2 linked regions of the Azospirillum brasilense genome follow. Each later gene encodes a partner of the first gene's protein in a complex. Links are inferred from orthologs where the notes say so. Each region holds a gene or a part of one and is shown in the gene's direction. Other genes may lie near its edges. The genes, in order: dapF and AMK58_RS11750.

What was found.
Region 2: the proteins of dapF (region 1) and AMK58_RS11750 are in contact, whole or in part, in a solved structure (PDB 5YGU), measured with the Escherichia coli proteins. The link is inferred for Azospirillum brasilense from one-to-one orthologs.

The regions. Positions count from the first base shown.
Region 1 is NZ_CP012914.1:545,952-549,345, reverse strand. The notes cover bases 242-3,201. They hold dapF (diaminopimelate epimerase), read left to right. Parts: upstream 242-1,283; coding sequence 1,284-2,120; downstream 2,121-3,201. Other genes in these bases: mtaB (tRNA (N(6)-L-threonylcarbamoyladenosine(37)-C(2))-methylthiotransferase MtaB), read left to right, coding at 2,166-3,201; AMK58_RS02480 (hypothetical protein), read left to right, coding at 894-1,208; AMK58_RS02485 (GtrA family protein), read left to right, coding at 307-741; AMK58_RS02490 (glycosyltransferase family 2 protein), read left to right, coding at 242-304. Outside these bases: more of AMK58_RS02490, read left to right, coding at 1-241; more of mtaB, read left to right, coding at 3,202-3,394. UniProt on the Escherichia coli protein: Involved in the succinylase branch of the L-lysine biosynthesis and in the biosynthesis of the pentapeptide incorporated in the peptidoglycan moiety. Catalyzes the stereoinversion of LL-2,6-diaminopimelate (L,L-DAP) to meso-diaminopimelate (meso-DAP).
Region 2 is NZ_CP012914.1:2,537,273-2,540,197, forward strand. What follows is about bases 1-2,733. They hold AMK58_RS11750 (RNA pyrophosphohydrolase), read left to right. Parts: upstream 1-984; coding sequence 985-1,482; downstream 1,483-2,733. Other genes in these bases: AMK58_RS11745 (divergent polysaccharide deacetylase family protein), read left to right, coding at 1-979; AMK58_RS11755 (acyl-ACP desaturase), read right to left, coding at 1,505-2,323; AMK58_RS11760 (F0F1 ATP synthase subunit epsilon), read right to left, coding at 2,520-2,733. Outside these bases: more of AMK58_RS11760, read right to left, coding at 2,734-2,925. UniProt on the Escherichia coli protein: Master regulator of 5'-end-dependent mRNA decay.

The DNA.
Region 1 (3,394 bases):
CATCGTCAATCTGGTGAAGGAGGAGCGCCCCCTGCCCTTCTTCTTCGCCATCTTCGTGGCGCTGGCCGCGGCGTCGATGATCCTCGCCTGGCCGGTGGTGGCGACCTTCCTGCAGACCGGGCTGGTGCCGCGCCTGCCCACCGCCGTTCTGTCCACCGGGCTGATGCTGCTGGGCTTCCTCAGCCTGACCTGCGGGCTGATCCTCGACACGGTCACGCTGGGCCGCCGCGAGGCCAAGCGCATGCGCTACCTGTCCATCCCCGCGCCGGGCGTCCATCCGGTCCGCAAGGCCGCCGGGTCCTGACCATGGGCGAATTCATCGGCACCCTGTCCGACAGCCGGCTGGGACGGCTGGCCGTGCAGTTCGGCAAGTTCGGCCTCGTCGGCGTGGTCGGTCTGGTGGTGGACACGGCGGTGGTCTACGCGCTCGTGTTCGGCGCCGGTCTGGAGTTCTTCGCCGCCCGCGTCCCCGCCTATCTGGCCGCTGCCACCACGACCTTCGCGCTGAACCGCGCCTTCACCTTCCGCGGTGCGGCCGACGCGCCGCTGTACCGGCAATGGGCGACCTTCCTGGCCGCCAACGCCTTCGGCGGGGCGGTGAACTACGGCGTCTCGGTCGGGCTGGAGGCCGCCCTGCCGCTGGCCGAAGCCCATCCGGTGCTGGCCGTCGCCGCCGGTTCGCTGTCCGGCATGGTCCTGAACTTCGCCGCCTCCAAGCATCTGGTCTTCAAGGGCGCCTGATCCTTTAAGGCCCTGAGCCCCCCTCTCCTTCCGGATAACGCCGGAAGTCGCATTGTGCGCCGCCGCAAACACCCGAAGTCCATGGAATGGGGCGCATCCAACGGGAATGGCCCCGACACCGACCTGCCTTGGCAAGGAGCCGGGAGGGAGCCATGAACAACAGCGACGTGCTGTGGGCCTGGGTGGCCGGAGTCACCGTGTCCGCAGCCCTGCTGATCGGGCTGTCCCGCGCGCACGGACCGCCGACCCACGCCACGGACGGGCATTTCATGCTGCCCGACATGGCGATGGGCGCCGCGGGTTGGGATTACGAGGCGTGGGAGCGCACCGGCGGAACGCCGCCGCGGCCCGAGTCGGAGGACACCCTCGCCCGGATGCTCGACCTGCTGGAGGGCATCCCTCCGGCGTCGGGCACGACCCTGCCCGACGGGGACACGGCCGACACCGGCGGGGCCGAAACCCAGTGACCTCATGAACTGTTTGCCACGACCACCCCGTGCAGCCATGGACTCCGCAGGCCCGGTCGCCATATAACGGCGGTCATGACGCGCGAATTCCTGAAGATGCACGGGCTCGGCAACGACTTTGTCGTGATCGACGCCCGCAACACGCCGTACTCGCCGGCCGAGGCCGAGGTGCGTGCCATCGCCGACCGCAAGACCGGGGTGGGCTGCGACCAGTTCATCGTGATCGAGCCGGCGAAAACGGACGGCACGGCGGGCTTCATGCGCATCCGCAACGCCGACGGCGGCGAGGTGTCCGCCTGCGGCAACGCCTCGCGCTGCGTCGGCTGGCTGCTGATGGAGGAGGCGGGGGCGGAGCGCGTCGCCTTCGAGACCAACGCCGGCATCCTGCGGGCCAGCCGCGCCAACAACGGGCGCATCACCGTGGACATGGGTCAGGCCAATCTGGACTGGACGCAGATCCCGCTGGCGGAACCGGCGGACACGTTGCGCCTCGACGCGGTGTCGCACGGCGGCTTCGCCGGCCCCACGGCGGTCAGCATGGGCAACCCGCACGCCGTCTTCTTCGTGGACGACGCCGAGGCGGTGCCGCTGGCCGAGGTCGGTCCGGTGTTCGAGAACCACCCGGCCTTCCCCCAACGCACCAACGTCGAGTTCGTCCAGGTGCTGTCCCCCACCGCCGTCCGCATGCGGGTGTGGGAGCGCGGGGCCGGCATCACCCAGGCCTGCGGAACCGGCGCCTGCGCCACCGCGGTCGCCGCGATCCGCCGCGGGCTGACCAACCGCAAGGTCGACGTGATCCTGGATGGCGGCACCCTGACCATCGAATGGCGTGAGGACGGCCGCGTCCTGATGACCGGCCCGGTCGCCCTCAGCTACACCGGGCGGCTGTCTCCGGAGCTGGTCGCCGTCTGAGCGGTTTCCATTGAAGCGTAGGGCCGCCCGTTAGGCTGAAAGAGCATGAGCGACACTGTGACCAACGAGCCGGAGATCGTCACCTTCGGCTGCCGCCTGAACACCTACGAATCCGAGGTGATGCGCACCCACGCCCGCAACGCTGGGCTGGGGGACGTCGTCATCGTCAACACCTGCGCGGTGACCTCGGAAGCGGAACGGCAGGCCCGCCAGACCATCCGCAAGCTGCGCCGCGAGCGCCCGAACGCACGCATCGTGGTGACCGGCTGCGCCGCCCAGATCGACCCGCAGCGCTACGGCGCCATGCCGGAGGTCGATCAGGTGCTGGGCAACCAGGAGAAGCTGCAGCCGGAAAGCTGGGGTCTGGCCCCGGCGGAGAAGGTGCTGGTCAACGACATCATGTCGGTCAAGGAGACCGCCGGCCACCTGATCGGCGGGTTCGAGGACCGCGCGCGCGCCTTCGTCCAGGTCCAGCAGGGCTGCGACCACCGCTGCACCTTCTGCATCATCCCCTATGGCCGCGGCCCGTCGCGCTCCGTCCCCATCGGCGCGGTGGTGGAGCAGGTGCAGGCGCTGGTGAAGGCCGGCTACAACGAGGTCGTGCTGTCCGGCGTGGACATCACCAGCTTCGGCCCCGATCTGCCGGGCACGCCGACGCTGGGGCAGATGGTGCGCCGCCTGCTGGCGCTGGTGCCGGAGCTGCCGCGGCTGCGCCTGTCCTCGCTCGACTGCATCGAGATCGACGACGACCTGTGGCGCCTGATCGAGACGGAGCCGCGGCTGATGCCGCACCTCCACCTGTCGCTCCAGGCCGGCGACGACATGATCCTGAAGCGCATGAAGCGCCGGCACAGCCGCGCCGACGCCATCGCCTTCTGCGAGCGCGTGCGCTCCCTGCGTCCCGACATGGTCTTCGGCGCCGACTTCATCGCCGGTTTCCCCACGGAAACCGACGCGATGTTCGAGAACACGCTGCGGCTGGTCGAGGAGTGCGGCCTGACCTGGCTGCACGTCTTCCCCTACAGCCCGCGCCCCGGCACCCCCGCCGCCCGCATGCCGCAGGTCGACGGCGGCGTCCGCAAGGAGCGCGCGGCCCGTCTGCGCGCGCGCGGCGCCGAGGCGGAGGCCCGTACCCTGGCCTCGCTGGTCGGTCGTGAGGTGTCCGTGCTGGTCGAGAAGGACGATCTCGGCCGCACCCAGCATTTCGCCGAAATCCGCCTGGGCACGCCCCAGGCCCCCGGCTCCGTCCTGCGCGCCATGGTCACCGGCGTGGC
Region 2 (2,925 bases), 2.0 Mb from region 1 along the record:
CAGCGTCGAAGTGGCGGTGAAGGGCGCGCAAGCGCCAACACCGCCAGCGGCACCGCCCGCCGCGGCGACGGTTCCCGCCCAACCGGCTCCGCCTGCGGCCTCCCCGGCGGCACCTCCGCCGCCCGTCGTCGCGGTTCCCCCGCCGCCGCTCGCCGTGGCCGTGAACGAGCCGGTCACCCTGACACCGGCGCCGGTCCCTGGACTGGTCGAGGATTCGCGCAACGGCCCGCTGCCGCGCATCGCCGAAGACGGGCGCAAGCCCTGGCAGGTCTACGCCCGCCCCTTCCCCGCCGCCGACCGCCGGCCGCGCATCGCCATCGTGCTGGCCGAGATGGGCATCTCCGGCGTGACCACCGGCAACGCCCTGCAGAAGCTGCCGCCGACGATCACGCTGGCCTTCGTCCCCTACGCCGACCGGCTGGACAACTGGGTCGAGCGCGCCCGCGGCAAAGGGCACGAGGTGATGCTCTCCATCCCCATGGAGCCGCAGGACTACCCGCGCAACGATCCCGGCCCCAACGCCCTGCTGAGCATGCTGCCGCCCGAGCGCAACATGGAGCGGCTGGAATGGTCGCTGGGCAAGGCGGTCGGCTATGTCGGCATCACCAGCACCACGGGCAGCAAATTCACCACCAACCCCGACGCGGTGAACCCGGTCATCGCGGCGATGAAGGCGCGCGGCCTGATGGTCCTGGACGCCCGCGCCAACCCGCGCAGCGTCGCCGGAACCCTGGCGGGGCAAGCCGGCGTGCCGCGGGCCTTCGCCGACCGGGTGATCGACCGCGACCTGTCGCGCGGCGCCATCGACGACCAGCTTGCCGAGCTGGAGGCCATCGCCAAGGCCAACGGGGCCGCGGTGGGCATCGGCGCGCCCTACCCCAGCACCATCGAACGGATCAACCTGTGGCTCACCGGGCTGGCTGATCGCGGCATCGCCATCGTGCCGGTCTCCGCCGTGGCCAACATGCAGAAGCAATAAAGCGCATGAGCAAGAAGCCCATCGACCGCGAGTCCCTCCCCTACCGCCCCTGCGTGGGGGTGATGCTGCTGAACGACCGCGGACAGGTCTTCGTGGCCCGGCGCTGCGACAGCAAGGATGCCTGGCAGATGCCCCAGGGCGGGATCGACGAGGGCGAGGGCGTGCATGAGGCCGCCCTGCGCGAGCTGAAGGAGGAGATCGGCACCGACAAGGCCGAGATCCTCGGCGAGACGGTGGAAAAGCTGCGCTACGACCTGCCCGACCATCTGCTGGGCAAGGTCTGGAAGGGCCGCTGGCGCGGTCAGGAGCAGGTCTGGCTGGCCGCCCGCTTCACCGGCGCGGACAGTGACATCGACCTCGCCACCGAGCATCCGGAATTCGACGCCTGGACATGGGTCGACGCCGACGATCTGCCCGGCCTGATCGTGCCCTTCAAGCGCCCGGTCTACGAGTCGGTGCTGGCGGAGTTCGCCTCGGTCATTGCGACGCTGCGGCGGGGATGACCCCCGCCGCGTCCCGTCCTGTTCAGGCGACCTTGGCCAGCCGCTTGGCGCGGCTTTCGATCAGCCACCAGGCGCCACGCGCGGCGACGCTGTAGAAGCGGGTGTGCGGCTTCAGCCCGCAGGCCTTGAAGACCATCGCCACCGCGCGGTCGACATGCTTGGGCCGGTAGCGGCCGTAGGCGCGGCGCATGTAGGCTTGGTTGTAGGTCTTGTGCGCGTAGGGCTCGCCCTCCGGCGCGTTGGCCGCGTAGTAGGCGTAGGCCAGCTCGTCGTCCTCCGACTCGCCGATGCGCGACAGCGCCACCTTGAGACGCTGGAACTTGTTGAGCTGCTCCAGCTCCAGATACTTCTTCGTGTAGGTGTAGAAGAGCTTGAAGTGGCGCAGCTCGTCGGCGGCGATGTTCTTGCAGATCAGCTTGAGGACCGGCTCGTCCGTCGAGTCGCCGATGGCCGCGTAGTAGCTGCTGGTGCCGGTCTCGACCATGCAGCGGGCGATCATCTCGCCGGTCCGCGAGCCGCGGACCGAGGCGGCGAGGTCGATCGGCACCTTGTAGCCGGCGCGGAAGCGCTCGACGGCCCGGTCGAAGTTGAAGGTCGGATCGACCAGCTCCGCCCATTTGCCGAGCGCGCGGCCGTGCTGGACCTCCTCGACCGCCCAGCCGTGCGCGACCTCCTGGAACTCGGGATCGTCGTGGAAGACGTTGCAGAGATAGGCCGTGTAGTCGTCGGCGTTGAACTCCACCAGGGCCGCCGCCTTGATGAGCGGAACGAGATCGGGATCGACCTTGCTGTGGTCCAGTTGATCCCAGGGAAGCTCTTCGTATTTCCAGTGCAACGCCACACTCCACTCCCGCTGCGGCCGCCGTTCCGGGCCGGTTGTTCCACGCTCTGACGGAGAATAGGACGATAAAAACAAAAACGCCTCGACGGACGGGCCGGGAGGCGTTCGATCCCTTGCGGGATACTATGTATGGCTGCGAAGGCGCAATGCAACGGAAACGGCCCAGCCGGCGGTCGCCGCCGGGCCGACCCCGGTGTCAGTGCGTGGTCGCGCCGGTCGCGTCGAGCTTGGCGCGGGCGATGGCGATCTTCGCCTCCACGCGGGCCTTCTCGTCGTCGGACTTGGCGTCTTCCAGATCCTCGCCCAGGTCGCGGATCTGCTGCTCGACCTTGGCGCGGTCGATCTCGGCGACCGCGATGGCCTCCTCGGCCAGGACGGTGCAGCGGGTCTCGGTCACCTCGGCGAATCCGCCGGCGACGAACACCCGGTCGACCACGCGGTCGGCCTCGTAGACGTCGATCACGCCCGGACGGACGGTCGAAATCATCGGCGAGTGGCCGGCGAGGACGCCGAAGTCACCTTCCGAACCCGGCACCACGACCATGTCGACGGGCTGCGAGGTCAGCAGCTTCTCCGGAGAGACCAGCTCGAATTCGACTTTA